Regions from separate parts of the Streptosporangium sp. NPDC049078 genome, predicted to be linked through region 1. Evidence: riboswitches for the same ligand, from Rfam matches in the RefSeq annotation. Region 1 holds a riboswitch; each other region holds the start of a gene.
What was found. A riboswitch is a leader RNA that binds a small molecule or an ion and turns the genes downstream of it on or off. The one in region 1 is predicted to bind cobalamin.
Positions count from the first base shown of each region.

Region 2: it holds a riboswitch for cobalamin, as region 1 does, so the genes downstream of both, AB0B90_RS10470 (ribonucleoside-diphosphate reductase subunit alpha) here and AB0B90_RS13700 (CbtB-domain containing protein) in region 1, are expected to answer to the same signal.
Region 3: it holds a riboswitch for cobalamin, as region 1 does, so the genes downstream of both, metE (5-methyltetrahydropteroyltriglutamate--homocysteine S-methyltransferase) here and AB0B90_RS13700 (CbtB-domain containing protein) in region 1, are expected to answer to the same signal.

Region 1 covers NZ_JBEZEL010000007.1:165,032-174,796, reverse strand. The annotation lists gene AB0B90_RS13730 (aminotransferase class III-fold pyridoxal phosphate-dependent enzyme) at 1-143, shown strand, start outside; gene AB0B90_RS13725 (GNAT family N-acetyltransferase) at 313-1,404, opposite strand; gene AB0B90_RS13720 (tRNA (adenine-N1)-methyltransferase) at 1,628-2,506, shown strand; gene arc (proteasome ATPase) at 2,712-4,475, shown strand; gene AB0B90_RS13710 (acyltransferase) at 4,718-5,875, shown strand; gene dop (depupylase/deamidase Dop) at 5,963-7,480, shown strand; cobalamin riboswitch at 7,600-7,730, shown strand; gene AB0B90_RS13700 (CbtB-domain containing protein) at 7,765-7,959, shown strand; gene AB0B90_RS13695 (CbtA family protein) at 7,967-8,707, shown strand; gene AB0B90_RS13690 (histidine phosphatase family protein) at 8,704-9,276, shown strand; gene AB0B90_RS13685 (VWA domain-containing protein) at 9,320-9,765, shown strand, end outside.
Region 2 covers NZ_JBEZEL010000005.1:291,585-301,349, reverse strand. The annotation lists gene AB0B90_RS10470 (ribonucleoside-diphosphate reductase subunit alpha) at 35-2,434, opposite strand; cobalamin riboswitch at 2,547-2,748, opposite strand; gene AB0B90_RS10465 (tripartite tricarboxylate transporter substrate-binding protein) at 2,753-3,778, opposite strand; gene glmS (glutamine--fructose-6-phosphate transaminase (isomerizing)) at 3,870-5,690, opposite strand; gene AB0B90_RS10455 (hypothetical protein) at 5,744-6,019, opposite strand; gene AB0B90_RS10450 (peptidoglycan recognition family protein) at 6,173-8,410, shown strand; tRNA gene AB0B90_RS10445 (tRNA-Gly) at 8,501-8,572, shown strand; tRNA gene AB0B90_RS10440 (tRNA-Cys) at 8,598-8,668, shown strand; tRNA gene AB0B90_RS10435 (tRNA-Gly) at 8,743-8,814, shown strand; tRNA gene AB0B90_RS10430 (tRNA-Val) at 8,828-8,902, shown strand; gene AB0B90_RS10425 (lectin) at 9,082-9,765, opposite strand, start outside.
Region 3 covers NZ_JBEZEL010000010.1:213,834-223,598, forward strand. The annotation lists gene AB0B90_RS19010 (ABC transporter substrate-binding protein) at 1-744, opposite strand, end outside; gene AB0B90_RS19015 (Fe-Mn family superoxide dismutase) at 913-1,137, shown strand; gene AB0B90_RS19020 (hemerythrin domain-containing protein) at 1,394-2,191, shown strand; gene metE (5-methyltetrahydropteroyltriglutamate--homocysteine S-methyltransferase) at 2,288-4,522, opposite strand; cobalamin riboswitch at 4,641-4,832, opposite strand; gene AB0B90_RS19030 (hypothetical protein) at 4,903-5,724, opposite strand; gene AB0B90_RS19035 (2-dehydropantoate 2-reductase N-terminal domain-containing protein) at 5,994-6,953, opposite strand; gene AB0B90_RS19040 (TetR/AcrR family transcriptional regulator) at 7,046-7,663, shown strand; gene AB0B90_RS19045 (MFS transporter) at 7,714-8,925, opposite strand; gene AB0B90_RS19050 (ATP-binding cassette domain-containing protein) at 8,922-9,713, opposite strand; gene AB0B90_RS19055 (dipeptide/oligopeptide/nickel ABC transporter permease/ATP-binding protein) at 9,707-9,765, opposite strand, start outside.

The sequences.
Region 1 (9,765 bases):
CCTGCCTGGAGGAGGGGGTCTACCTCCACCCGTGGCACAACTGGTTCCTGTCCGCGGCCCACACCGACGCCGACATCGATCGGGCACTCCAGGGCACCGACGCCGCCTACGCCAAGCTCAGGGCACGCTTCGGCGCCGACTGAGCCCCGGCCGGGGCCTTCCTGATGGGCCGGATGTTTGGGATCGCCCGCGACCTCCGGGGCGGTGCACGGCCGGTGCCTGGAGTCGCGGGCGTGACGATCCGGCCCCGATCGACCCGCGGCGGACGATCACCGCGGGTCGATCGGGGCCGGCGCTCGGGCGTCGTCCAGGCTAGCGCCGGACGTCGTCTCGCAGGCGAGACCACTGCAGGTCGTCCAGGCGTGTGCCGTCCGGGCCGGGCAGCATCCCACGCAGCAGCGCCTCGCGGGTGAAGCCCGCGCGTTCCAGCACGCGGTGCGAGGCGACGTTGCCGGGAGAGGTGCCCGCGATGATCCTGGCCAGGGGGGTGTGCTCGAAGACCCAGCCGACCAGCAGGTTCACCGCCCTGGTGGCGAAGCCCCTGCCACGGAACTCCGGTCGCAGGCTGTAGCCCGTCATCGCCTGCCCCAGCGGGGGGATCACCCCGGTGAGCTGGATGTCCCCGGCGAACGCGCCCGTCGCGGCGTCCAGGATCGCGACCTCGGCGCCCCTGCCCGCCAGCCAGTTCGCGCCCGCGGTACGGCAGCGCTCCTCGACCTTCTCGAATGTGGAGGGTTCGGAAGGGACGCTGTACCTCATGACGTCGGGAAGGTTCCGCAGCGCCAGGTAGTCGGCGGTGTCGGAGAGGGTGAGCCGCCTGAGCCGTACGACCCCGTCGGTGAGCGATCCGCCGGGGAACTCCGGCAGCAGGGACGGCACGCGCTCGCCGGAGTCGCCGCGCAGGCGCGCGAAGCCCACCAGGTCGTGCCGGGTGCCGTCACGCTGTTCCTCGGCCCCGCGCCGCACGCCCTCGTGGTGGAACCCCGCGGCGAGGGCGACCCGCTGGCTGGCCAGATTCTCCACGTTGGCGAGCAGTTCGACGCGCTCGACCCCGTGGCGGAACCCCCACGCGGTCAGCGCGGCGGTGGCGGCCGTGGCCACCCCGCGGCCCCGCGCCCAGGGGGCGACCAGGTAGCCGATCTCGATGCCCCCGCGAGGACGGGCCATGAGGCCGATGTTGCCCAGCCACTCGTCCGTCGTCGCGTCCGCGATCGCGAACGGGGCACCTCCTGTCTGCCACTCCTGGTGGCACCGCTCCATGTACTCAAGGGCGTCGTCCCGGGTGTACGGCACGGGAACGAGAGGGAGGAAGCGGACGATCTCCGGGTCGGCGCAGGCCCGGGTGATCGCCTCGGCGTCGGCCGGGGCGAGCGGCCTCAGGACAACGGGGCCGGCCGGAATCACATCATGGGAAAACACCCCATAACAGCTACCAGGTGCCCTCTTATGACGGCGAATCAATTTGCGGACGACCTACGCCCCCTCCGCCCTGCCCGCTCCCTTCTGCGATCTCTCCCGTCTCGCCCTCCCGGCGCCCCGAGGTTCGCGCCCGTCCTGCCCGGGGGCCGTGTTCCGGGCCGCCCTCGGACGGCCGAGGACACCGCCGCGCGCCGATAACCTTGCGGTCATGGGTTTTCGCAGGCATGGGCCGTTTCAGGCCGGGGATCAGGTTCAGCTCACCGACCCCAAGAACAAGCGTCACACGGTGACGTTGAAGGAAGACGGCGTGTTCCACACGCACAAGGGCGGGATCCCGCACAGTGAGCTGATCGGCCGGCCTGAGGGCTCGGTGGTGCGTTCGTCCGGCGGCACCCAGTATCTGGCCTTCAGGCACCTCCTTCAGGACTACACGCTGTCCATGCCGCGAGGCGCGGCGGTGATCTATCCCAAGGACTCGGCCCAGATCGTGGCCATGGCCGACATCTTCCCCGGTGCCCGGGTGGTGGAGGCGGGTGTCGGTTCCGGCGCGCTCACCTGTTTCCTGCTGCGCGCCATCGGCTCCGAGGGCACCCTCACCTCCTACGAGCGGCGTCAGGACTTCGCCGAGGTCGCCACCAAGAACGTGGAGAAGTTCTACGGCGGTCCGATGAAGCAGTGGCGCCTGGTGGTCGGCGACTTCGTCGAGGCTCTGGACGAGAGCGACGTCGACCGGATCATCCTGGACATGCTCGCCCCGTGGGAATGTGTGGACGCCGCGGCCCGGGCACTCACGCCCGGCGGCGTGATCTGCTGTTATGTCGCGACCACGACCCAGCTCTCACGTACGGTCGAAACTCTGCGGGAGCACGGGAGTTTCACCGAGCCCCATGCGTGGGAGACCCTGGTTCGTGACTGGCATGTCGAGGGACTGGCAGTGCGGCCCGACCACAGGATGGTCGGCCACACCGGGTTTCTGGTCACGGCCCGTCGCATGGCCGACGGGGTGACGCCACCACCTCGACGTAGACGTCCGGCGAAGGGGGCACATGGCGAGGAGTCCGCGACTTCCACGTCTTCCGCCACATGATGACGATTCGGCCACGACGGTCCGTCTGAGCGTGACACGGGAGCAGACCTTCGTGTTCTTATACTTCTAGGACTAAAACCCCCAAAAGGGATTAATTACCGCGCACTTAATGTAGTCACATGAACACCGCTCAGCCAGGTAAGGGACAGCCCTTAGATGGGTAGGGTTTTGAGTAGTCGGTCTCGACTGGGAAGGAGGTGACGCCGTGGCAGCTCGCGACGACGCTGAAGCTCGTGCCGCGCAGCGCGAACGGGAGGTCGCCGACCTCACAACACAGGTCTCCTTCCTGCAGGAGGAGATCACCGCGTTGCGTCGGAAGCTGACGGAGTCTCCCCGGCAGGCCAGGATTCTCGAAGAGCGTCTCCATGACGTGCAGGCGAACCTCGCGGCCGTAACCGGCCAGAACGAGCGTCTGGTGGCCACCCTCAAGGAGGCCAGAGACCAGATTGTCGCCCTGAAGGAGGAGGTAGACCGGCTGGCGCAACCGCCATCCGGGTTCGGTGTGTTCCTCGAAGCCAGAGAAGACGGCACGGTGGAGGTCTTCACCGGTGGCCGCAAACTCAGGGTGAACGTGAGCCCCGCGGTGGAGGTCGAGTCGCTGAAGCGTGGCCAGGAGGTCATGCTCAACGAGGCGCTCAACGTCGTCGAGGCCCTCGGTTTCGAGGACCTCGGTGAGATCGTGATGCTCAAGGAGCTCCTTGAGGACGGCCGGCGTGCGCTGGTGATCTCACACGCCGACGAGGAGCGGGTGGTGAAGCTCGCCGAGTCGCTGCTGGACCAGCCGATCCGGGCGGGTGACTCCCTGCTGCTCGAACCACGCTCGGGCTACGTCTACGAGCGCATCCCCAAGTCCGAGGTCGAGGAGCTCGTCCTGGAGGAGGTGCCCGACATCTCCTACGAGGAGATCGGCGGGCTCATGCGGCAGATCGAGCAGATCCGGGACGCCATCGAGCTCCCGTACCTGCACGCCGACCTCTTCCGCGAGCACAAGCTCCGCCCGCCCAAGGGTGTCCTGCTCTACGGGCCGCCCGGCTGCGGTAAGACCCTCATCGCGAAGGCCGTCGCCAACTCCCTGGCCAAGCAGGTCGCGGAGAAGACCGGCCAGTCCGGCAAGAGCTTCTTCCTCAACATCAAGGGTCCCGAGCTTCTCAACAAGTACGTCGGCGAGACCGAGCGGCACATCCGCCTGGTCTTCCAGCGGGCTCGCGAGAAGGCCTCCGAGGGGACCCCGGTGATCGTGTTCTTCGACGAGATGGACTCGATCTTCCGGACCCGAGGCTCGGGCGTCTCCTCCGACGTCGAGAACACCATCGTTCCCCAGCTCCTGTCGGAGATCGACGGTGTCGAGGGTCTGGAGAACGTCATCGTGATCGGCGCCTCCAACCGCGAGGACATGATCGACCCGGCGATCCTGCGGCCGGGCCGCCTGGACGTCAAGATCAAGATCGAGCGGCCGGACGCCGAGGCGGCCAAGGACATCTTCTCCAAGTACCTCATCCCGGAGCTCCCGCTCCACACCGAGGATCTCTCCGAACACGGCTCCAACCGCCAGGAGACGATCTCCGGCATGATCCAGCGGGTCGTCGAGCGGATGTACACCGAGAGCGAGGAGAACCGCTTCCTCGAGGTGACCTACGCCAACGGCGACAAGGAGGTCCTGTACTTCAAGGACTTCAACTCCGGCGCGATGATCCAGAACATCGTCGACCGGGGCAAGAAGATGGCGATCAAGCAGTTCCTGGAGACCGGACAGAAGGGCCTGCGGATCCAGCATCTGCTGGCGGCCTGCGTGGACGAGTTCTCCGAGAACGAGGACCTGCCCAACACCACCAACCCCGACGACTGGGCCCGCATCTCCGGCAAGAAGGGCGAGCGGATCGTCTACATCCGCACCCTCGTGACGGGCAAGCAGGGCACGGAGGCCGGACGCTCCATCGACACGGTGGCCAACACCGGTCAGTACCTGTAACCACGTGTGACCGGCGGCGCGGTTCCCCTCGCGGGGCCGCGCCGTCGGCGTCGCCATGTCTGCCGCGACACACTCGACAGCCTGTGGCTTTTGTCGTGTTTAAACCTTTTTGTCCTCGGGGGGTCGGCTCTCCTTTCACAGCCGCCCCAGAAATGGCCGGAAATAGACAGCCGTCACGGGGAACCCGAATGATCGAGACGCCGTCCAAGTGGCGTGCGTGAACATTCCGGTCCGGCCGCCCGGTGAACGGCACGGGGTCTCGCGAGGCGCTTCGGGGAAGTGGCCGCCTCGCCGAACTCGATCTCCTGCGCTTCCTCGCCGCCATCGCGGTGCTCGCCTTCCACTACTTCATCGCCTTCGCCTCGGTGTGGGGCGACCGCCCTGCCGAACTGTTCCCGGCGATCTCCACCGTCTCCGGGCTCGGCATCCTCGGCGTCGAGCTGTTCTTCATGATCAGCGGGTTCGTGATCCTGATGAGCATCTGGGGGCGGAGCCTGGGGGCGTTCGCCCTTTCCCGGCTGGTGCGGCTCTACCCCGCCTACTGGGTCAGCGTGGCCGTCACCGCCGCGGTGTACGGGTTGACCGCCGCCACGGCCCTGGACCCCAAGCTCAGCCTCGGCGAGTACGGGATCAACCTCACGATGCTCCAGCGGGCCCTCGGCGTCTACGACGCCAACGGCGTCTACTGGTCGCTCTGGGTGGAACTCCGCTTCTACGTACTGATCTCGATCCTGGTGATCTTCGGGGTGACGCTCAACCGCTGCCTGGTCTTCATGGGCGTCTGGCTGCTGGCGGCCGGGTTCTTCGCCGGGAGCGACGAGGCGTGGGTCGAGCTCGTGGTCATGCCCAAGTACGCGGCGTACTTCGTCGGCGGCATGGCGTTCTTCCTGATGACGAGGTTCGGTCCCAGGCTCGTCCTGTGGTGCCTGGCCGGGATCAGCGGCGGCCTGGCCGTGAGCGCGGCGATCGACCGGGTGGCCGGGCGCGTCGAGAAGGTCGGCTACGCCGCGATGCCCGTGCCCGAGTGGGCCGTGGTCGCCACCGTGGTCGGTTTCTACGTGCTCATGGCCATGGTGGCGCTGGGATGGCTGGGATGGCTGCGCTGGCGCGGCCTGGTCGTCCTGGGCGCGCTCACCTACCCGCTCTACCTGTTCCACACCCCGGCCGCGGTCCTGATCGTCCCCGCGCTGCGGGACGTGCTGCCGCCCCCGCTGACCGCCCTGGTCACGGTGCTGGCCGCGACGGCGTTCTCCTATCTGGTGTACCGGGTGGCCGAGCGTCCGCTTCAGGAGTTCGTCAAATCCGTGCGGCGGAGAAGGGCCGCATCCCCGTCTCCGTCACAGCTCCCCGCGCTCTCCTCGATCCCCCTCGCAACGGGCGAAAAGGCTTCGGTGCCATAACTGTCCGACCACCGGGCATAGTGAAGGGTCTAGGGTCGGGAATAGATACCACGGAGAGAAACAGTCCCTGACGAACAGAGGGTGCGCATGACGGTACGGCGGGTGATGGGCATCGAGACCGAATACGGCATCTCCGTGCCCGGACAGCCGGGGGCCAACGCGATGGTGACCTCCTCTCAGGTCGTGAACGCCTATCTGGCGGCCTCGGCCGCCAGGGCACGGCGCGCGCGATGGGACTTCGAGGAGGAGAACCCGTTGCGGGACGCACGGGGGTTCGACCTCGCGCGGGAGGTGGCGGACCAGAGCCAGCTGACCGACGAGGACCTCGGCCTGGCGAACGTGATTCTCACCAACGGGGCCCGGTTGTACGTGGACCACGCCCATCCCGAATACTCCACACCCGAGTGCACCAATCCTCGGGCGGCGGTGATCTGGGACAAGGCGGGCGAACGGGTGATGCACGACGCGGCGGTTCGCGCCTCGGCGATGCCGGCCAACGCCCCGATCCAGCTCTACAAGAACAACACCGACAACAAGGGCGCCTCCTACGGCTGCCATGAGAACTACCTCATGCGCCGGGCCACCTCGTTCGCCGACATCGTCAGGCACCTGACGCCGTTCTTCGTCTCCCGGCAGGTCGTCACCGGCGCGGGCAAGGTCGGCATCGGTCAGGACTCACGGGGCGAGGGCTTCCAGATCAGCCAGCGGGCCGACTTCTTCGAGGTCGAGGTGGGGCTGGAGACGACGCTCAAGCGGCCGATCATCAACACCCGGGACGAACCCCACGCCGACCCGGAGAAATACCGTCGCCTGCACGTCATCATCGGTGACGCCAACATGTCGGAGATCTCGACCTACCTGAAGCTGGGGTCCACCGCGCTCGTCCTGGCGATGATCGAGGACGGCTACTTCACCCGAGACCTCGCCGTGGACAACCCCGTCCAGGCCCTGCGCGCGGTCTCACACGACCCCACGCTCAAGTACGAGATCTCCATGCGCGACGGCCGCAAGCTGACGGCGGTGCAGCTCCAGATGGAATACCTGGAGCTCGCGCGCAAGTATGCCGAGGAGCGCAGCGCCAACGGCCTGGACGAGCCCACCAAGGACATCCTGGAGCGCTGGGAGTCGGTCCTCACCCGCCTGGCGGAGGATCCGATGCAGCTGTCCGGCGAGCTCGACTGGGTGGCCAAGCTGGAGCTTCTGGAGGGATACCGGACCCGTGACGGCCTTCCCTGGTCGCATCCGCGTCTGCAGCTCGTCGATCTCCAGTACTCCGACATCCGTCCCGACCGAGGACTCTACAACCGGCTGGTCGCCCGGGGCCGCATGCAGCGCCTGGTCACCGAGGAGGAGGTGCAGAGGGCCATCGAGGTGCCGCCCAACGACACCCGGGCCTACTTCCGAGGCCGCTGCCTGAGCCAGTACAGCGAGTCGGTGGCCGCGGCCTCCTGGGACTCGGTCATCTTCGACATCCCCGGCCGTGAGTCGCTGCAGCGCGTCCCCACCCTTGAGCCGCTGCGCGGCACCAAGGCCCACGTGGGAGAGCTGTTCGACCGCTGCCGTACCGCCGCTGAGCTGGTGACGGCGCTCACCGGCGAGCAGTGACGTCCTGAGCGGGGCCTGAGAAGGGCCTGAGAGGGGGAGGCGGCCCGGCCGGGCCACCTCCCCCTCTTCGCGCCTACCGGATCCCGTCAAACCGGACACCTGGATTGACGGGGGACGGAGAATCGGGATACGTTCCGGGTGCTTTGTGGCGGTGCGAGGGAAATCCGGTGAAATTCCGGTGCGGTCGCGCCACTGTAATCCGGCCCGCGAGGGCCGGGAGCCAGGTCACACTCGGCCGCCACCGACCTACGAAAAGGGACGCGTCAATCCCGGAGGAGGTGGCCGTGAGCCAGATCTCGGCACCGCACACCCAGCCCATCCCATGGCACTCGCTCACCCGCTGGCTGCTCGCCGTACCGGCGCTGCTGCTTCTCGCCTATCTGGTCACCTTCGACCAGGGGGCGATCTCCCAGGCGGGAAACTACCTGCACGAACTCATGCACGACGGGCGTCACCTGCTCGGCGTACCGTGCCACTGAGCCGCAGGTGATCTCCAAACTCATCGTCCGGGGCCTCGTCGCCGGACTGCTCGCAGGGCTGCTCGCGGCCGTCTTCGCCTACACCGTCGGCGAACCACGCATCGACCAGGCCATCGCGCTCGAGGAGGCGGCCGCGGCCGCCTCCTCGGCCGAACCACACGACGACACCGGGACCGCCGCCCACTCCCACGGTGAGGAGGAGGCCCTCGTCAGCAGGGACGGGCAGCGTTTCGGGCTCTTCCTCGCCCTCGGCCTGTACGGCCTGGCGATCGGGGGCCTGTTCTCCCTCGTCTACGCGGCCGTACGCGGCCGGGCGGGACCTCGCTCGGAACCGGTGCTCGCGGTCACGCTCGCCGCCGCCGCGTTCACCTCCGTCGTCCTCATCCCTTTCATGAAATATCCCGCCAACCCACCGGCGGTCGGTGACCCGGAGACGATCGACCAGCGCACCGTGCTCTATCTGGTCGCCGTGGCCATCGGGATCCTCGCCGTCGCCGCCGGCACCGCCGCCCACCGCTACGCCTCGCGGAGTGAACCGTGGGTGCGCTGGCTGTCGGCGGGCGCCGCCTTCCTGGTCCCCGTCGTCGCGGCCTGGATCCTCCTGCCGGAGATCTCGGAGGTGCCCCAGGGCTTCCCCGCCGATCTCCTGTGGGACTTCCGGATCGCCTCGATAGGAACCCAGGCGGTCTTCTGGGCCGGTGTCGGCGCGCTCTTCGCCTTCGCCGCCCGCAGGCGCGGCCCGGTGTGACGACCCCCTCGGGGGTCACCCGCCTGCTCCTGGTCTGCCACGCCTCCACCTCGGCGACGGCGCGGGCCGCGTTCCCCGTCGACGAACCACTCGACGAACGCGGCCTGCGCCGGGCCGAGAGGATGGCGCGGCACCTCGGCTGGGCAGACCCCGGTTCAGCGGCCTGCCCGGCCGAGCTGCGCTGCGTCCAGACGGCGGCGGCGCTCGGCCTGCGGGCGGAGCACGACCCGCTGCTCGCCGACTGCGACCACGGCCGCTGGAGTGGCATGACGCTCGGCGAGGTCGAGGCCGCGGAGCCCGAGGCGCTCGCCTCCTGGCTCGGCGATCCGGGCGCGGCGCCGCACGGCGGGGAGTCGATCACCGCGCTCCTCGCCAGGGTTTCCGGCTGGCTCGCCGTCCGTACTCCCGGCAGGGCCGTCGCGATCACCCATCCGGCGGTCATCCGTGCCGCGGTCGTCCACGTCCTTGGCGCCCCCGCCCGCTCCTTCTGGCGCGTCGACGTCGCGCCGCTGGCCCGGGTGGCACTCACCGGGCGCGGCGGGCGCTGGCGGCTCAGCCACCTCCCCTGACGGCGCGACCACCCGACCACGTGAATGCGAAGGAGATCCCAAGGTGCGCAACCCCCGCTATCCCTTCACCGCGATCGTGGGGCTGGAGGACCTGAAACTCGCGCTGATCCTCAACGCGGTCTCCCCCCGCGTCGGGGGAGTACTGGTCAGAGGGGAGAAGGGCACCGCCAAGTCCACGATCGTGCGGGCGCTGGCCGCTCTCCTGCCGCCTGTCGAGGTGGTGACCGGTTGCCGGTTCTCCTGCGACCCCGCCGCCCCCGACCCCGGCTGCCCCGACGGGCCACACGGGTCACACGGGTCACACGGGGCCCCCGAGGGGCCGGCGGCCCGGTCCATCAGACCCGCCCGCCTGGTCGAGCTGCCCGTCGGCGCCTCCGAGGACCGCCTCGTCGGCTCCCTCGACATCGAGCGGGCCCTCACCGAGGGCGTGAAATCCTTCGAACCCGGTCTCCTCGCGGGCGCCCACCGGGGTGTCCTGTACGTCGACGA
Region 2 (9,765 bases), on a different contig from region 1:
GAGGACTGCTGAGGGTTGTCGACGGACCGGACGGCTACTGGCAGGCGTCGCAGTACTCGGGGTTCTCCAGGGAGCAGGCGACGGCCTCGGACACGACTTCGGACACGACTTCGGACACCGCCCCGGGCTCGGCCGCGGCCCGTTCCGCCGGGGCCGCCACGGTGGCCTGCGCGATCCGGGTGGCCGGGCGCGAGCGCAGGTAGTAGGTGGTCTTCAGGCCCGACTTCCACGCGTAGGCGTACATCGAGGAGAGCTTGCCGATGGTCGGCGTGGCCATGAAGAGGTTCAGCGACTGCGACTGGTCGATGTACGGGGTGCGCGCGGCGGCCAGGTCGATCAGCGCCTTCTGCGGCAGCTCCCAGGCGATCCGGTAGAGCAGCCGCAGGTCGGCGGGGATCTCGGGGATGTCCTGGACCGAGCCGTCGGCGCGCTTGATCGCGTCGCGGATCGGCGCCGTCCACAGGCCGCGGGCCTGGAGGTCGCGGACGAGATAGCGGTTGACCTGCAGGAACTCCCCCGAGAGGGTCTCGCGCTTGAAGACGTTGGAGACCTGCGGCTCGATGCACTCGTAGCAACCGGCGATGGAGGCGATCGTGGCCGTCGGCGCGATCGCGATCATCAGCGAGTTGCGCAGGCCGGTCTCCGCGATCCGCCCCCTGAGCTCCGTCCACGCGGCCGACGTCGCGGCCCCGTAGTGGTCGGGGTGCAGCACCCCGGCGGCGGCCCTGGTCTCCTCGTACGAGGGATGGCGGCCACGCTCGACGGCCAGGTCCGAGGAGGTCCGGTAGGCGGCGAGCGCGATCTCCTCGGAGATCCGGGTGGACAGCTCCAGCGCGCGCGGCGAGTCGAACGGCAGCCGCAGCGCGAACAGCACGTCGGCCAGGCCCATCAGGCCGAGCCCGATCGGACGCCACCGCCGGTTGGCCGCCTCCGCCTCGGGAGTCGGGTAGAAACCCAGGTCGATGGTCCGGTCGAGGAACCGCACCGCGGTACGGACCGTCGCGCGCAGCCGCGCCCAGTCGATCCCGCCCTCGAGGTCCCCTGACAGGTGGGCGGCGAGGTTGATCGAGCCGAGGTTGCAGACGGCGGTCTCGGCGTCGCCGGTGACCTCCAGGATCTCGGTGCAGAGGTTCGACAGGTGGATGACGTTCTCGGGCCTCGCCGTCTGGTTGGAGGTACGGTTCGCCGCGTCCTTGAAGGTCATCCAGCCGTTGCCGGTCTGGGCGAGCGTGCGCATCATCCGCCCGTACAGGGTGCGGGCGGGGATCCGCCGGGTGAAGCGGCCCTCGGCCTCGGCCACCCGGTAGGCGTCGTCGAACGCGGCGCCGTACAGGTCGGTGAGGTGCGGGACCTCCTTGGGGTCGAACAGCGACCAGAGGCCGTCGGCCTCGACCCGGCGCATGAACTCGTCGGGGATCCAGTTGGCCAGGTTCAGGTTGTGCGTGCGGCGGGCCTCCTCGCCGGTGTTGTCGCGCAGTTCCAGGAACTCCTCGACGTCGGCGTGCCAGGGCTCCAGGTAGACGCAGGCCGCGCCCTTGCGGCGGCCTCCCTGGTTCACCGCGGCGACGCTGGAGTCGAGCGTGCGCAGCCAGGGCACGATGCCGTTGGAGTGTCCGTTGGTGCCCCGGATCAGCGAGCCCCGCGAGCGGACCCTGGTCCAGGCGATCCCGATGCCCCCCGCGTACTTCGACAGCCGCGCGACCTGCCCGTAGCGCTCGTAGATGGACTCCAGCTCGTCGCGGGGCGAGTCGAGCAGGAAGCACGAGGAGAGCTGGGGCCTGCGCGAGCCCGAGTTGAACAGCGTGGGCGAACTGGGCAGGTAGGACAGGGTGGCCATGAGCGCGTACAGCTCGGCGGCCTCCTCGACGGTCTCGGCCAGGCCGCAGGCCACCCGCAGGAAGAAGTGCTGCGGGCGCTCCAGGACCTTGCGGGTCCTCGGGTGGCGCAGCAGGTAGCGGTCGTAGACGGTGCGCAGCCCGAAGTACTCGAACCTGGCGTCCGCCTCCGGATCGACCAGCGCGTCCAGGACCGCGGCGTGGGCGGACACGAACCTCGCGAGCCCGTCGGCGACCAGCCCCGCCTCGTGGGTCGCGGCGACGGACTCGGAGAAGGCGCGGACGCCGTGCTCGGCGGCCTCGTCGGCGATCAGCTCGGCCAGCATCGCGGCGGCGACCCTGGAGTTCTCGGGATCGGTGATCACCCGGGCGGCGGCCTCGTCGATGGCCAGCCTGCGGGCGTCCGTGGCGCTCCCGACGCTCCCGGCGCCGTCGTCGCCCGTCGCGGCCACCGCGGCGCTCCGCGCGTTCCCGGTGTTCCCGGTGTTTCCCGTGCCGCCATGGCCCGACGCGGTCACCACCGCGCCTTCGACGCCGCTGTCGCCCGTCGCGGTCGCCGCCGTGCTCCCCGTCGCGGTCTCCGCCAATGCCTGTGTCACCTGGTGCCCCTCGCTCGATCGGACTCGCCCCAGGCTCCGCCGGATGGCACGCGTCCGCGAGCGATCCCGGGCACGCCGGATCGCCTCGTTCCGCGGGCCCTCCCACGAGGCCCTGGACATTCACGTCACCGGCAGGTCTTCGGACTCACGGGCGCGACGCGCATGCCTACCGGCCGTCGCTTCCCAGGTATGGATCACCCAGTGCTCAATGACGGCTTTCGTTCCCGTTCACCGCTGCGGGGCAGTCCCGGAATCTCACCGGGTTCCCTCTTGCCTCGCCCCCTGCGGGGCGAACCAGCAACGAGCAGGATCCTACATCTAGGGGCGCCTGACGCAACTACCCCAACAGGTTGTGTCGGAGGACTTCAGTAGCCCGAGCTCGTGAAGCACACCGCGGGTGCGGGCCGTCTCGGTGGCGAGCCACTGGCGAAAGTCGTCGCCGCTGAGATAGACCCGGCTCCAGCCGTGGGCCGCACACAGGGAGCGCCAGCGTGGCGCGGCGTCGAGCCTGTCGCACAGGGCGATCGCGGCGTCCCTGTCCTCCGGGCTCATGTCCTTGGGCCCCAGCAGGCCGCACCAGTCGCTGTACTCCAGCCGGACGTCGACCTCTCTGAGCGTCGGCGCGTCGATCCCGTCGATCCTGTCGCCGGAGGAGACCGCCAGGGGCCGCATACGGCCCGCGGCGATCTCGGAGCGCAGAGCACGCGCCGATCCCAGCAGGGCCGCCACCTGGCCCGCCTGGAGCGCCTCCACGGCGTCCTCGGGGGTAAGGTATCCGGCATACTCCAGCAGCCGGGTGTCCACCCCGAGGCACTTGCCGATCATGCCGTAGAGCACGTGCTCGGAGCCCCCTTCCGACCGGCCGCCGACCGCGAGCCCCGCCGGGTTCCGGCGCAACCCCGCGGCGAAGTCCTCGAAGGTCAGCAGGCGGGAGTCGGCGGGGACGACCAGGACCGCCCAGTCGCCGACCAGGCGGGCGATGGGGGTGGCGGCGTTCACCACGGCGACGGTGTTGGCGATCTCCGCGGCCGCCACCATCGGCATCGCGGTGACGAGCAGCCTGCCCTCTCGCGCGAAGGGGCCGCCGAAGGCACCGAAGGCGCCGAACGCGTCGCGAGGGGCGGAGCCCAGGGCGCCGCCCCGCTCGACGGCCATCGCGGTGCGCGCCAGTCCCGCCTGGACCGCGACGGTCGCCAGCCTGCCCGCGATCCTGTCCCAGCCGTGGCCGTCGGCGGTCGGTTCGAGGAGGAGCAGGCGCTTCACCACCGAGCCGGCGTCGTTCGCGCCGCACCCCGCGGCGAGCAGCACCCCCGCCGCCAGCGCGAAAAACCCCCTACGGCGCATAAGCGCCCCTTCCCCCAAGAACCCCCCATACCACAGGTTAGTACTCCATCACTATCTGTGACGAGACGGGGGGAGGGAAAGGGCGCGGGGCTCACTCCACCGTGACGCTCTTGGCCAGGTTCCTGGGCTTGTCGACGTCGCGGCCCAGGGCCACCGCCGCGTGGTAGGCGAAGAGCTGCAGCGGGATCGAGAGCAGGATCGGGTCCAGCTCGGTCTCGTTCTTGGGCACCACGACGCAGTCGTCGGCGAGCTTGGGGTCGGCGTCGCGGTGGCCCACCATGAGCACCCGGCCGCCCCGGGCGCGGATCTCACCCAGCGTGGTGAGGTTCTTGTCCAGCAGCTCGTCGTCGGGAACGATCGCCACCGTCGGCATGTCCGGGCCGATCAGCGCCAGCGGCCCGTGCTTCAGCTCGCTCGCCGGATAGGCCTCGGCGTGCACGTACGAGATCTCCTTGAGCTTCTGCGCGCCCTCGCGGGCCACCGGATAACCCCTCACCCGGCCCACGAACATCATGCTCGGCGACTCGGCGTACTTGCCCGCCAGTTCCTTGATCTGCGACTCCAGCGCCAGGATCTCCTTGATCTGGTCCGGCAGCCTGCGCAGGCCGTCGCAGATCCTGCGGCCGTCGGCGGGAGACAGGTCGCGCACCCGGCCCAGGTGCAGCGCGAGCAGCGCGAAGGCCACGGCGGTCGAGGTGAACGCCTTGGTGCTCGCCACCGAGACCTCGGGGCCCGCGTGCAGGTAGACACCGCCGTCGCACTCGCGGGCGATCGCGCTGCCCACCGTGTTGACGATGCCCAGCACCCGGCCGCCCTTGCGCTTGAGCTCCTGCACGGCGGCGAGGGTGTCGTAGGTCTCGCCCGACTGGCTGATCGCCACGTAGAGGGTGTCGGCCTCCACCACCGGGCTGCGGTAGCGGAACTCGCTCGCCGGCTCCGCGTCGGCGGGGATGCGCGCCAGCTCCTCGATGAGCTGCGCGCCGATCTGGCCAGAGTAGTACGCGGAACCGCAGCCGATGATCTTCACTCGGCGGAACGAGCGGCTCTCCCGCGCGTCCATGTTGAGACCGCCCAGGTGGGCGATGTGGAAGCGGTCGTCCAGCCGCCCGCGCAGCGTCCTGGCCACCGTGTCGGGCTGCTCGGAGATCTCCTTGAGCAGGTAGTGCTCGTAGCCGCCGGTGTCGTAGTGCCCGGCCTCCCAGTCGACGGTCAGCGTCTCCTTGGCCGTCTCCCGCGCGTCGCTGGCGAAGGTGTTGAACCCGTCGGCCCGCAGCACGGCGATCTCGCCGTCCTCCAGGTGCACCACCTGGCGCGTGTAGCGAACCAGCGCGGCCACGTCGGAGGCGGCGAACATCTCCTTCTCGCCGATGCCCAGCACGATGGGGCTGCCGTTGCGCGCCACGACCACCTCGCCGGGACGCTCGGAGTCGATCACCGCGATCCCGTACGTGCCGACGACCCGCTTGAGCGCGGTCCGCACGGCCTCCTCCAGCGAGTCGGCCTCCTTGACCGTGCGGGCGATCAGGTGCGACAGCACCTCGGTGTCGGTCTCCGACAGGAAGATCGCGCCGTCGGCCTCCAGCTTGGCGCGCAGCTCGTCGGCGTTCTCGATGATGCCGTTGTGCACGACGGCGATGCGCTCGTCGGTGGACAGGTGCGGGTGGGCGTTGACGTCGCTGGGCGCGCCGTGGGTGGCCCAGCGGGTGTGACCGATGCCCAGGCCGCCCTTGAACCGCGAGGGCACGACCGCCGCCAGGTCGGCCACCCGGCCCTTGACCTTGCGCATCCTGAGGCCCTTGTTGGAGATCACCACACCGGCCGAGTCGTAGCCCCGGTACTCAAGACGCTGCAGGCCCTCCAGCAGGATGGGCGCCGCGTCCTTGGGCCCTACATAGGCCACGATTCCGCACATGTAACCGCTCCTTATCCATGAACATCGCTAAACGATCGAGGTGCCGTCGCCTGCTACCCATAGACGATCCGGCGAAGCTGTCGCAGGGAGAGCTCGGGTGCCGCGACACGGCGTACCGCCAGCTCGGCGGCGACCCTGGGGAAGATCTCGTCGTTGACCAGCCCCCTGGCCCTGAGCTCCGTGTGGCGCCGCCGGACGAACTCGTCGACGGGCTCGGAGAAGTAGGCCAGCACGTCCGCGACGACCCGCGCCGCCTCACCGGGACCGAGCGCGCTCGTCCGGATCAGGTGGGTGATCAGATCCTCATGCGGATTCCGTGCCGTGGACACAGATCAGGACCATACGCATCCGGGGGGGAACACACCAAGTTTCCTGCCCGATTTCGGGCAGAGAATCTCTTCGACATCACAACCCCACCGCAATGCGCGACAGTCGGTAATCTCTGATAACTCTAAGTAGTTGCCAGAGGGGGAGGAACCGCCATGCGCCGCCTGCCAGGGATCACCGTCGTCACCGCTCTCGCCGTCCTCGCCTCGGTCGCCCCCGCGCAGGCGGCACGTCCCGAGGACCGGCCGGCGCACCCCCGGACGTCCCCGGCCCTCTCCGCGACCACCACACCGCCCGGCACGACGACGACGGGAACAAGGACGCGGTCCGGCAGGCAGGCCGCATTCACCAGGGCCGCACGGACGTACGGGGTGCCGGAGAGCGTGCTGCTCGCGGTCTCCTACCTGGAATCCCGCTGGGAGGGCCACGACGGGCGGCCCAGCGTCTCCGCGGGATACGGCCCGATGCACCTGGTCGACGGCCGGGCCGCACCCGGACGGCCCCACGGCACCGGGGAGGACCCGCGTGGCGACGAGACCCGGCCTCGCCTGATCGCCGTTCCTTCCATCGCGAAGGACCGGCCGCGAGACACCCTGCGGCGGGCCGCCGAACTGACCGGCCTGCCCCCCGACCGGCTGCGCGAGGACGCCTCCGCCAACATCATGGGCGGCGCCGCGCTGCTCGCCGACTACCGGCGCCGTGCCGGCGGGAGCCCTCGCGACGACCCGGCCGGCTGGTACGAGGCCGTCGCCCGATACCCCGGCACCCGGGAGAGGGGCGCGGCGGACGAGGATGCCGCGTTCTCCTTCGCCGACGAGGTCTACGCGACGATCAGGGCCGGTGCCGCCCGGGTGACCGACGACGGCGAGCGGGTTGTCCTCCCCGCCACACCCGACCTGCCCGCGCCCCTCTCGCCCCCTGCGCCTTCTGCACCTTCTGCGCCTCCCGCGCCCTCCACGCCGCCTTCCGTGTCTCCCGCGTCGTCTCCCGCGTTCCTCGCGGCCTTCGCGCGGCCCGCCCCGGCGAAGCCCTCGGGACCGTCCGAGCCACGAGCACCGCTCCCCCTGGAACGGCGCGCCTCGCCCACCGAACCACCCGCCGTGCCACCCACCGAACCACCCGCCGTGCCGCCCTCCGCGTCACCCACCCCCACTCAGGCCGCCACCCCGACGCCCATCCCCGCCAAGAAGATCGCCATGATGCCCGCTCCGGGGCCCGACTGCCCGAAGAGCGTCTCCTGCGAGTGGCTCCCCGCCGCCTACGAACGGCTCCCCGGCGGCGGGTACGGCAATCACGACCGCTCCGACGGCCCTCGAGAGATCGACTACATCGTGATCCACGACGGGGAGACGAGCTACGACGCGATGACCCGCCTGGCCAAAGACCCCACCTACCTGAGCTGGCACTTCACCATCCGCTCCGCCGACGGCCACATCGCCCAGCACCTGCGGGCCAGGGACATCGGCTGGCACGCGGGAAACTGGTACGTCAACTCCCGTTCCATCGGCCTGGAGCACGAGGGCTACCTGGCCAAGGGCGGCGCCTGGTACACCGAGGCGATGTACCTCGCCTCGGCCAAACTGGTCCGCCACCTCGCGGCCAAGTACGACATCCCCCTCGACCGGGCCCACATCCTGGGACACGACAACGTGCCGGCCACCACCCCGGAGACCGTGGCAGGCATGCACGAGGACCCCGGCCCCTACTGGGACTGGGCCCACTACTTCGAGTTGCTCGGCAGGCCGCTGCGCGCCTCGGGCGGCGACGCCGCGCGCTCGGTGCTGATCAGGCCCGACTACGGCACCAACAGACCGGGGTTCACCGGCTGCGGCGGGGGGTGCCGTGACCTGGGCGCCGCCTCGGTCTGGCTGCGCACGCGCCCCTCCGCCACCGCGCCGCTGGTCAAGGACATCGGCAAGCACCCCACCGGCGACTCCACGTACAGCGTCTACGACCACGCCGCCCGCGCCTCCACCGGCCAGCGGTACGCGCTCGCCGAACGCAGGGGCGACTGGACCGCGATCTGGTACCTCGGCCAGAAGGCGTGGTTCCACGACCCGGCCACCGCCCCCACCTCCGTGCGCGCGTCCGGCCCCCTGGTGACGCCCAGGCCGGGCCGTTCCCCGATCAAGGTGTACGGCAGGGCCTATCCGATGAAACCCGCCTACCCGAGGGGCGTTCCCGCGCAGGCCCTGACCCCGCTGCAGTACTCGATACCGGCCGGGCAGGCCTACAGCTCCGGCCCGGCGACACGGGGCTCGTACCTCAGGGCGGCCTCCTTCGACCCGTCGGAACACCGCGTCGTCACGGGCGACGCCCGCTACCGGCAGATCCAGTTCGGGCACCGGATCATGTTCGTCCGGGCCTCCGACGTCCGATCGGTCACCGGATGAGGCTCTCCGATGATCCGGCCCGTTGCGCACATCCGCCCTGCGGAGGCGCTAGAGTTTTCACGTGCCCCGGAGCCGTTTCCCGGGGATCACGCGGAAGTGGCTCAGTGGTAGAGCATCACCTTGCCAAGGTGAGGGTCGCGGGTTCGAATCCCGTCTTCCGCTCCGGCGGGCCTCCAGGGGCCTGACCGGTGGAGTGGCCGAGAGGCGAGGCAACGGCCTGCAAAGCCGTCTACACGGGTTCAAATCCCGTCTCCACCTCAACGCACGACCATCGGACCCTCCGGGATCCGGTAAAGTGGTGCGAGCGCCGAGGGGAAACCCGAAGCGAATACGCGGAAGTGGCTCAGTGGTAGAGCATCACCTTGCCAAGGTGAGGGTCGCGGGTTCGAATCCCGTCTTCCGCTCTGATTCACCCGAGGACGATTAGCTCAGCGGGAGAGCGCTTCCCTGACACGGAAGAGGTCACAGGTTCAATCCCTGTATCGTCCACCACCCCCATGGAATCCATGGGTCGATCACGTCGAATGGCCGCCAAAATCCCTGCTCAGGGGCGTTGGCGGCCTTCTGCTTCGTATAGCCCGCCGGAATCCGGCCACCCCCGTCCGGCGGGGACGCCCCCTGGAGCCGGCCCGCCGAGGGCGGACCGGCTCCGGAGTCACGTCACATCACGGTCACACGCGGTTCCATCTCTGGTTGGTGCTGCCCTGACAGGTCCAGATCTGCACCCTGGTGCCGTTGGCCGTGCCGGAGTTGGACACGTCCAGGCACTTTCCGCTGCCGATAGCGGTGATCGTGCCATCCGAGTTGAAGCGCCACTTCTGGTTGTTCTGACCGTTGCAGTCCCAGATGATCACCACCGTGCCGTTCGCGGTCCCGGCCCCGTTCACGTCCAGGCACTTGTTGCCGTACACCCGCAGCTCACCCGAACTGGTCGAGGTCCACCGCTGGTTGGCCTGGCCGTTGCAGTCCCAAATGTTCACCGCCGCACCGTTGCTCTGCGAGGCGCCGCTGACGTCCAGGCACCGGTTCGACGCCACCCCACGCAACGCGCTCGTGCTCGCGGTGGGCGTCGGCGAGGGCGTCGGGGTTGGCGTCGGGGTCGGAGTTGGCGTCGGGGTCGGGGTCGGGGTCGGGGTCGGGTTCGGGGTGGTCAGTTCCTTGATGCGGATGTTGCGGAACGCCGCCACGTCGCCGGACCCGTGGTTCTGGATGCCGATGTAGCCCTGCTGGAGCGAGCGGACCGGGTCGGTGTTGGTGAAGTCGTTGATCTTCGCGCCGTTCAGGAACACCTGCAGCCGCTCACCCTCCACCAGCAACTCGTAGGTGTTCCACTGACCCGGCGGGTTCAGCGCCGC
Region 3 (9,765 bases), on a different contig from region 1:
GTTGACCGGGCCCTTGCCGCCGTCGGTGGCCAGCACCTTGACCGGGCTACGGCCGGCGACGCGCTTCGTGACATCGGCGAGCCTGCCCTGAAGTTCGGCGATCAGCGCGTCGGCGCGGTCGGGGACACCGAAGATGGCGCCGAGATTGCGCAGGTCGGTGTAGGTGTCGTCGATGGTGAACTCGAGCACCTCCTCGGGGCTGCACCAGCCGCCCAGGATGTACACCGGGGAGCCGGCCGCGTCCAGCTCCTCCACGGTGGCGTAACCGCCGGCGGCGTCGAAGCCGGCCATCGCGTTGTCCAGGACGAAGTCCGCGCCCTGGGAGAGCATGACCTCTTTCTGCGGCAGCATGATCGTGCCGGAGATCTCCGGGATCTTGGCGTACTGCTCCTGCTGCCCCGGCAGGAACGGGCTCTCGGAAAAGTTCGTGCGCCCGGCGACCTGATCGCCCAGACCGAGCGCGAACAGAGTCTCCAGAGAGGGGTGGTAGCCGGTCACCACCTTGGCGGGCGGCTTGTCGAACGTGAGCTCGCGCCCGCAGTTCTCCACCGTGACCGGGAAACCGGCCTGCGGCGCCGCCGCCTGTTCGGCCTTCTGGCCGGTCCCTTGAGTGGCGGGAGCCGGTGAGCAGGCGGTCAGCGTCAGAGCGACTGCCAGGACGAGCAGTCTTCTCATGATCGGGGTACCGCCTTCGGTGGCGCGTCGCCGCCAGATGGTCGGGGTGATGCGGGGCGGGCGGCTCATGTGGTGAGTCTCCGGAGGTTCGAGATCAAACGATCGTTGTGCATCAAAGCACCACATTCTGCACATAAGTTGCAATTGCCAGCAAGTCGCACTAGGTCGGCGATGATCGGAGGGGCCTTCCGTGCGAGGTGGAGAACACGGCACACCCACAGGTAATCGGGCTGGGGCATCCTGGCCTGGGAACCGCTGAGCCGACGCCTGGTGGTGGGGCAGGTGTACGACCATCACGGCAACGTCGGTGTGAACACCACCCCGCTGCTGGTCTTCGACGCCTGGGAGCACGCCTACTACCTGCAGTACCGCAACGTGCGCCCCGACTACGTCGAGCAGCTGTGGTCACTGATCAACTGGAACGACGTCATCGCCCGCTTCGACGCGGCCAAGGGCGCCTGACCTCATGACCGCGGCGCCCGACCGTCCGTCCTTCCTTGGTGAATGGTCCAACAGGACGGCCGGGCGCCGCCCCCTGCACATCCAGATAGTCGCCTCCCACGTCATCACCCGGTTTCCTGGGAGCGTCATGGGGGCCACGAGAACACCGAGATGATGCGCCCCTGGCAGATCGTCCCCTGATCGGGGCCTTGATCAGGCATTACCCGATTCGTCGTATCGGATCGCCTGAACCCGGGCATGCCCGTGATGCGCGGGCATGCGGCAGATGAATTGGGGGCTCGGGATGCGGCCGGTGGGACAGGACGACCAGACGTGCGCCGACAGGCCGCCTGTGCACCGGCGCGAGTTGCTCGGCCTGCCGGTCGTGGTGGTCTGCGGATCGGCGCTGACGGCTTGCGGGACGCATACCACCAACGTCTCCTACGCCACCTCGCCGACGCCTTCCGCCCCGGCCGAGCAGATCGAACCCGTTACCCCACCTGAGGATCTGATGCGCGAGCACGGTGTGCTCAAGCGCATCCTGCTCATCTACCGGGACGGGATCCGGCGCATCGACGGCGGCCAAACCGTACCGGCCCAGGCGCTGCACGCCTCGGCGGGTCTCATCCGCTCCTTCATCGAGGAGTACCACGAGCGCCTGGAAGAGAAGTACGTCTTCCCGCCGCTGGTCAAGGCCGGCAAGCTCACCGGCACCGTCACGGTGCTGCTCCAGCAACATCGGCGCGGACGCACGGTGACCGGCCGCATCCTGAACGCCACCGGCACCACCGGCGTCGCGACGCCGTCCGCCCAGGCCCGCCGCGCCCTGGTCGCCGACATGGCCGCCTTCGTCCGCATGTACGAACCGCACGAGGCGCGCGAGGACACCGTCGTCTTCCCCGCCCTGCGCGAAGTCGTCTCCGCCAAGCAGTTCGCCGAGTTGGGCGAGATCTTCGAAGACGAGGAACACCGCCGTTTCGGTACGGCCGGCTTCGCAGGCGTCGTCAACCAGGTGGCCGACATCGAGAAGAGCCTCGGCATCTACGACCTGGCCCAGTTCACTCCCCGGGGGTGAGCTGTCGATGACTTGAACGCGATCATGCGGTGTGTGGCCAGGAAGCTTCCTGAACGCCGGCCCGAAGCAGGGCTTCGGGCCGGGAAGCGGCACTGATCAGAGATCCGCTCGGACAGCTCGGGCGGCGGCGACCATGTTGGCCAGGGCTGCTCGCGTCTCGGGGTAGCCGCGGGTCTTCAGCCCGCAGTCGGGGTTGACCCACAGACGGTCGGCCGAAACGGCCTGGAGGGCGTTGCGCAGGTTGTCCTCGATCTCCTCGGCGGTCGGGACGCGCGGTGAGTGGATGTCGTAGACGCCGGGGCCGATGCCGTTGGCGTAGCCGACCTCGGTCAGGTAGGGCAACAGCTCCATGTGGGAGCGGGCGGCCTCGACGCTGGTGACGTCGGCGTCCAGGTCGGCGATCGGGCTGATGATCTCGCCGAACTCCGAGTAGCACATGTGGGTGTGGATCTGGGTGGAGTCGGCGGCGCCGGAGGTGGCCAGCCGGAACGCCCCGACCGCCCAGGCCAGATAGACCTCCTGGTCGTCCTTTCGGAGCGGCAGGAGCTCGCGCAGCGCCGGCTCGTCCACCTGGATGATCCCGATCCCGGCGGCCTCCAGATCCGTGATCTCGTCCCGGAGCGCGAGGGCCACCTGGCGGGCGGTCTGCGCCAAGGGCTGGTCGTCGCGGACGAACGACCAGGCCAGCATCGTCACCGGCCCGGTGAGCATGCCCTTGACCGGCCTGGACGTGAGCGACTGGGCGTAGGAGGCCCACTCCACCGTCATCGGCTCGGGGCGTGAGACGTCGCCGTGCAGGATCGGCGGGCGCACGCAGCGGGAACCGTACGACTGGACCCAGCCGTGGTCGGTGGCGGCGTAGCCGTCGAGTCGCTCGGCGAAGTACTGGACCATGTCGTTGCGCTCGGGCTCGCCGTGGACGAGCACGTCCAGGCCGAGCTCCTCCTGAAGCGTGATCACGCGGGCGATCTCGGTGCGCATCGCCTCGACGTAGGCGTTCTCGTCGATCCGTCCCGCCTTACGGTCCGCGCGGGCCTTGCGGATCTCCGCGGTCTGCGGGAACGAGCCGATCGTCGTCGTGGCCAGCTCGGGCAGTCCCAGTTTGGCCCGCTGCGCCGCGAACCGGACCGCCCGATCGGCCCGCCGCGCGTCACCAAGAGCCTCCAGCCGGGCCCGGACGTCGGGATCGGCCGGTACGACAGGGGGTTTCACGGCCGACGGGTTCTCGGAGCGCAGGTCGGCGGCGAGACCGACCAGCTCGGCGACCTTCTGCCGGGCGAACGCCAGCCGCGCCCGGACCGCCGGGTCCAGCGCCGCCTCACTGTCGAGGTCGATCGGGACGTGCAGCAGTGAACAGGAACTGCTCAGCTCCACCGTGTCGGCGAACCCGAGCAGGACCGCATACGTCGACTTCACCCGCGCCGGGTCGGCGCGCCACACGTTCCTGCCGTCGACCACCCCGGCGACCAAGGTCTTGCGGGCCAGCCCGCCGACCGAGGCCACCGCCTCCAGGTTGCCGGGTCCGGCGACGAAGTCGAGCCCGATCGCCTCGACCTCGGTGGAAGCGATCGTCCGCAGCGCCTGCGCACCGACGGCGCCGAAGTACGTGGCGAGCAGGATCTTCGGACGGCTGGGCAGGCCGCCAAGCCGCCGGTAGGCCCGCCCGAGCGCGTCGATCTCCCGGGCCCCGAGGTCGCGGGCCAGGACAGGCTCGTCGAACTGCACCCATTGCGCGCCCGCGCCCGCCAGCCGTTCCAGCAACTCGGCGTAGGTCTCCACCAGGGAGTCCAGCAGGTCGAGCGGGGTGAATCCCTCAGGTGAGTTCGGCGCGGCCTTGGCCAGCAGGAGATAGGTGAGCGGGCCGACGAGCACGGGCCGCGTCTCGATCCCCAGATTCCTGGCCTCCAGATACTCGGCCACGGGCTTGGCGGCCGAGCCTCCGGCGAGCTGGAACCGGGTGTCCAACGCCATCTCGGGGACGATGTAGTGGTAGTTGGTGTCAAACCATTTGGTCATCTCCAGGGGCGGAAGCTCGGCAGTGCCTCGCGCCATCGCGAAGTACCGGTCGAGCCCGGTGAGGTCGCGGTAACGCGTCGGCACGGCGTCGATCATGACCGTGGTGTCGAGCACCTGGTCGTAGAACGAGAACGTGTTCGACGGGATCGCATCAAGGCCCGCGTCACGCAGCTCGGTCCAGACCGAGCCGCGCAGCGACGCGGCGGTCGCCTCCAGCTCGTCGGCGCCGATCGTGCCGGCCCAGAAATCCTCGGTGGCGAATTTGAGCTCCCGATGCGCGCCGATGCGCGGGTAGCCCAAAACGGTCGTCCTCATGGCAACTTCCCTCGTCTCGCCAGTATGCGGCCAGGCAGGAGAGAGAAACGCAACGCGGAGCAGGCCCCCGGCGAGCGCGTCCCAGGCCCTCCCACGAGGCCGCGGACCACCGCGCGCCGAGCGGCACGCGGGCGGAGGCAGGTCTTCGGACTCGCGGGCACCATGCCTGAGGCATGACCTACTGGCCGTCGCTTCCCAGGCACGCGCCCAGTGCTTGTGACGGCGGTCGTTCCTGCTTACCGCTGCGGGGCAGTCCCGGATTCACACCGGGTTCCCTCTTACGACGCCCACCCCCGAAGGAGACGGGCGAACCATCCACACCGGAGAGCTTAACGGCCCGGCCACCGTTCGGGCCCAGTCGTGTGCGCGTCGGTGGCTCACTACGGGCGAACGGCGACCGATTCGGCGGAGAGCGTGACCTCGATGGTGATGTGCGGATTGTCCACTTGCGGGAGCTGAAGCCCACGCTTGAACTCCTCCGCATCGTCCGGCATCATCTTCGGCTGAACTGTGACCTTGACGTGGCCGGTCTCGTCATCTGGGTGCGTCGTCATCGTGGCCACCTCAGGACGGGATTGGAGCCAGGACACGACCGTGTCCTGGGCCTCCCGAAGCTCCGCGGCCGAGAATCCCTTGCCGCCGATCAGGGTGACCTCCACGGGGAGGGTCCTGGCCAACTCGATCGCGCGAGTCGGAATGGGCCCCTTGAAGCCGACGCGCAGCCCTCGCTGGTCGTCGACGTACCTGACGCCGGAGATCTCGTCGGGAAACTCCGTATTAAGTTTGTCGATCACCTGACTGTTGGACGACTGCGAACCGAAGCGGTCGATGGCCTCCTCGTAGGAGATGCCCTCCGATCTGGCGATGGTCCCAAGGTCGACCAACTCGGCGTAGGGAATGCCGTCGATCGTCACGCCCGGGTCGGTCACCGCGGGGTCGTAACCCTCGAAGTCCGTCGGCTTGGGCGACGAGGTAGCAGCCACCCGGGTCGCGTACCGCTTGACGACCTCCTCCAAAGGCCGACCCGACGACGCTGCCTCTCGCTTGAGCCGCTCCAGGGTGGGCCGATGCGCTTTGGGCTGATCGGCCCGCGGCAACACGATCGTCTCGCTTCCGGCCACAGTGAGTGCCGGACCGGCACCGGACTGGCCGCAGGCGCACAACGACGCAAGCACCGCAATGGTCAAAAGCAATTTCTTCACACCTAAGGGACGCTCCGCCGCCCTGAAGGGTTCATCCAGCCGCTCCCGGTGCGGCGAAGTCCGTTCGTCAAATAACTTGGGTCTCTTGGCGCACTCCGGAAGGCACGGTCCGGCGCCGTTACGCGGGCGGAGGACGGTTGTGACCGGGCTCTCGCCGTTGCGGAGCAGGCGTGGTGCCGATGCCGGCCCGTGTCCTGGTCGCCCCGGTTGCCTGCCGAAGTGAAGCGCGGCCGGTTGCCCGTACTCCGCTGTCATGGGTGGCCGTTCACTCAGTCCGTCATCGCGCGGGCGAAGTGCGGTTCCGCCGCTTCCAGTCGCGGTACCGAGATGCCCAACCGTCGTGCTTCGGCCAGGGTGTCCCGGCAGACCTCACGCGGCTCCTCGGCGTCGGGATCGGAGTGCGCCGCGAAATTCACGCGCGCGAGCGCGACATGAGCGGTCAGCCAGGCGAGCACGGGGGCCGTCAGCCAGGCGGGCGCACGCAACACCAGCACACCGCCCCGATGACGTCGCAGGTCGACACCGCGCGCCCGGAGGAGCGGCAGAAGCTCCCGGCCGGCCAGCAGCCCTTCGCGCAGGTCGCTCCTTGCCCCGGCCAGCTTGGACAACGAGCCCAGCCGCAAGCCTTGTGAGTGCAGGCCGGCACCCGACGCGAAATGGACCCACAGCCAGCCGCGGAAGTCAGGCCGCTCCTTGAGCCGGAGTCCGGCCTCGCGAAACGCCTGGCGTACGGCCCGCTCCCGGTCGGTCGGGGGCGGGCCGAGGGTGCCGAAGACGACCGACGGCAGCAGCGTCCCACGGAGCACGCCGTCTTCGCCGAAGCCGCCGCCGGAGCCGGGAAAGCCCCAGGCGACCTGATCGCAGGGGAGGTCGCCGATCGCGGCCGGCGGCTCGGTCCAGATGTTGCCGAAGACCAGCACCGTGGCCCGGCCGACGCGCGAGGCTAGGAAGGCCGCCGCCTCGGCGAGGCGGTGGTGCGACACGCTGAGCACGATCAGGTCGAAGTCGTGGTCGGGCTCCAGCGTCTCGCGCAGGCGTACCGGCCACCTCTCGACGACGCGTTCTCCCCACGGCCGCCGTCGTGCGTCGAGCAGGTCGAGGTCTATCGCTTCGCCGTACGTCGCCGCGCGTCCGGGCCGGACGTAGAACTCGACGTCGTGACCGGCCCTCTCCAGGGCCCAGCCGTAGATGGTGGCGATCACGCCTCGGCCGAACATCAGGATCTTCACGCCGCACCTCATGGGATACAATCGAATTGGAGGTCATCTCCACTTCTTTGAAGATATGGAGACAGTCTCCACTTGTCAACGCGAGGTAGCACATGACCGCCGACAAACCACTACGCGCCGACGCCCGGCGCAACCGCGAGGCCCTGATCGCCAAAGCCCGGGAGATCTTCGACACCGGCGACTTCTTCGACCTGCGCTTCGACGACTTCGCCCAACTGGCCGGCGTGGGCACCGGCACGCTGTACCGCCACTTCCCCACCCGGGAGGCACTGGCCGAGGCGGTCTACCACGGAGAAGTCGCCACGCTGTGCGACCGCGCCCGCCGACTACAGGCCACACTGCCCGCACCGGAGGCACTGGCCACCTTCCTGCGCGACACGGTCGGCTACCTGGACACCCACCACGGCCTCGCCCGGACACTGGCCACACTCATGGCCACCCGTTCGGGCGTACTCGCCGAAGGCAGCAAGGCACTGGAGCAGGCCGTCACCGACCTCGTGGCCACCGCCGCGAAAGACGGCGCCATCCGCGACGACGTGAATGCCGGCGCCGTCATGATGGCACTGCACGGCATCGGCGCGGCCCACGACCGCCCCCATTGGCGGGCCGAGGCCGACGGTGTCATCACCCTCCTGCTGGACGGGCTGCGCCGGTCGTACTCAGGCGACGGTCCGCGGGAGCGTGAACAGGAGAGCCCCGACGTGAAGTGAGGCCACCCCGCGATCGGCCGTCAGGTGCCGGCCCACGTCCGCCGGGTTCGTCATGAAGGCTCGGACACGGGGTGCCCGAGCCGACGGCACGCGAGCAGCAGGATCACCGGAAGGAGCAGGCACTGGGCGGCGATGGCCGGCCAGAATCCGGGAAGATGCCCCGCGCTCTCGAACAGCTGGTAGAGGCTCCCGCCGACGAGGCCACTCAAGGACGCGCCGACTCCTTCGGCCAGCCGCTGGTGACCGAAGACGACCGCCGGTGACCGCTTCGTACGGCTGAGCATCTCAAGGACGTTCTTGAGGAAGAGCACCGAGTTGCCCACGCCGATGACGAGGATCCCGGCGGCGACCGTTATCGCGTTCCCGCCGGTGAACGCGATCATGCCGACGGCGAGGCAGCAGAAACCGACCGCCATCGCGTGGGTGTAGCGCATCCGCTCGACCCGTCGCGTGAGGAGCGGTTGCAGTACGGCCAGCACCAGCGAGTAGCCCATCATCGCCGCACCGTAGAACACGGTGGGCAGCCTGCCCTCGGCGTAGGACGACAGGAACTGGTAGAAGTGCATGTACAGATAGAGGGTCATGGCGGTCACGACGAACGGCAGGACCGCGAGGCCGGCCAGTGCCCGGCGCAGTGGCTCGATCACCTCGCCCTCTTCCCGCCGCTCTCGCGGCAGGAGGGCGTGCCCGATCGCCATCGCCGCGTGCAGCACCGTGGCGGCGACGAACATCCCGCCCGGGTCGTGAATGAACAGCGCCCCCACCACCGGCCCGACCGCGATGCCGACGTTGCCCGTGGCGTAGCTCGCGGACATCAGCCGCGGCCGGTCGCCGGGACTCGCACCGTGCACGGTGTAACCCCGGACGCTGGGTGAGTAGAGCCCGGTGGCCGCCGATCGCAGGAACAGCGCGGCGACCGTCACCGCCGGCCAGGTGCCGCCGGCGAGGAACCCCAGCGACGCGATGGTCTGCAGAACCATCGCGATCACCAGGCTCCTCTGAAGTCCGATCCGTTCGGCGAGGGCCGCGCCGGGCACCCCTCCGGCGAACTGCACGAACGTCGCCACCCCGAGGATGAGGCCCACCTGATCCATGCCGAGGGCCATTCGGTCGCGGAGCAGGATCGCCAGGTAGGGGTACACGGAGAAGCTGATGAGATTGACGAGGAACCCGCTCCCGAACAGGGCGAGCTGCGTGCCGGTGAACGAGCGGACGCCGGATCGCGCGGGAGAGCCCGATGCCTCCCGGTCGGTGGGTGTCATACCGATCGCGCCTTGGTCTCGATGTCCATGGTGGGAGTGGCCGCGAGCAGGGTGCGGGTGTAGGGGTGGCGCGGGCGGGTGGTGACGTCCCCGGTCGGGCCCTGCTCGACGATCCGGCCGTGCCGCATGACGGCGACGCGGTCCGCGAGCTGGGAGATGACGGCGAGGTCGTGGGTGATGAACAGGCAGCCGAACTCGAGCCGGTCGCGCAGATCGCACAACAGGTTGAGCACCGTCGCCTGGACCGACACGTCGAGCGCGGTGACCGGCTCGTCGCAGATCAGCAGGCGCGGCTCCAGAGCCAGTGCCCGGGCGATCGCCACGCGCTGCTGCTGCCCTCCCGACAGCTGACCGGGACGGCGATCGCCGACCTGAGGGTCGAGCCCGACGAGGTCCATCAGCTCGCTCACCCGCGTGGACCGGGACCGGGTGTCGCCGATCCGGTGGATGTGCAGCGGCTCGGCGAGGGCCTGGCGTACCGTCTGCCGCGGGCTGAGCGTGAGGCAGGGGTCCTGGAAGATCATCTGGACCTGTCGCCGATGTGCCCGCAGGGCCCGGCCACGGAGCGCGTGCACGTCCACTTCCGCGACGCGTACCGCTCCCGCGCTGGGCCGGTGCAGCCCGGTCACGACCCGCGCCAGCGTCGTCTTGCCGCAGCCCGACTCGCCGACCAGTCCGACGATCTCACCCGCCGCCACGCGCAGCGTGACGTCCTCGATCACCGCCGTGACGTCCCGGCCGCGCTCCCGGCCACCGTAGCCCGCGCTCACCCCGACGATCTCTAACACGGGCCGGTGCTCCTCTCCCCCGCCTCCGCGGGGCGGCTGGGGTGGCGCAGGC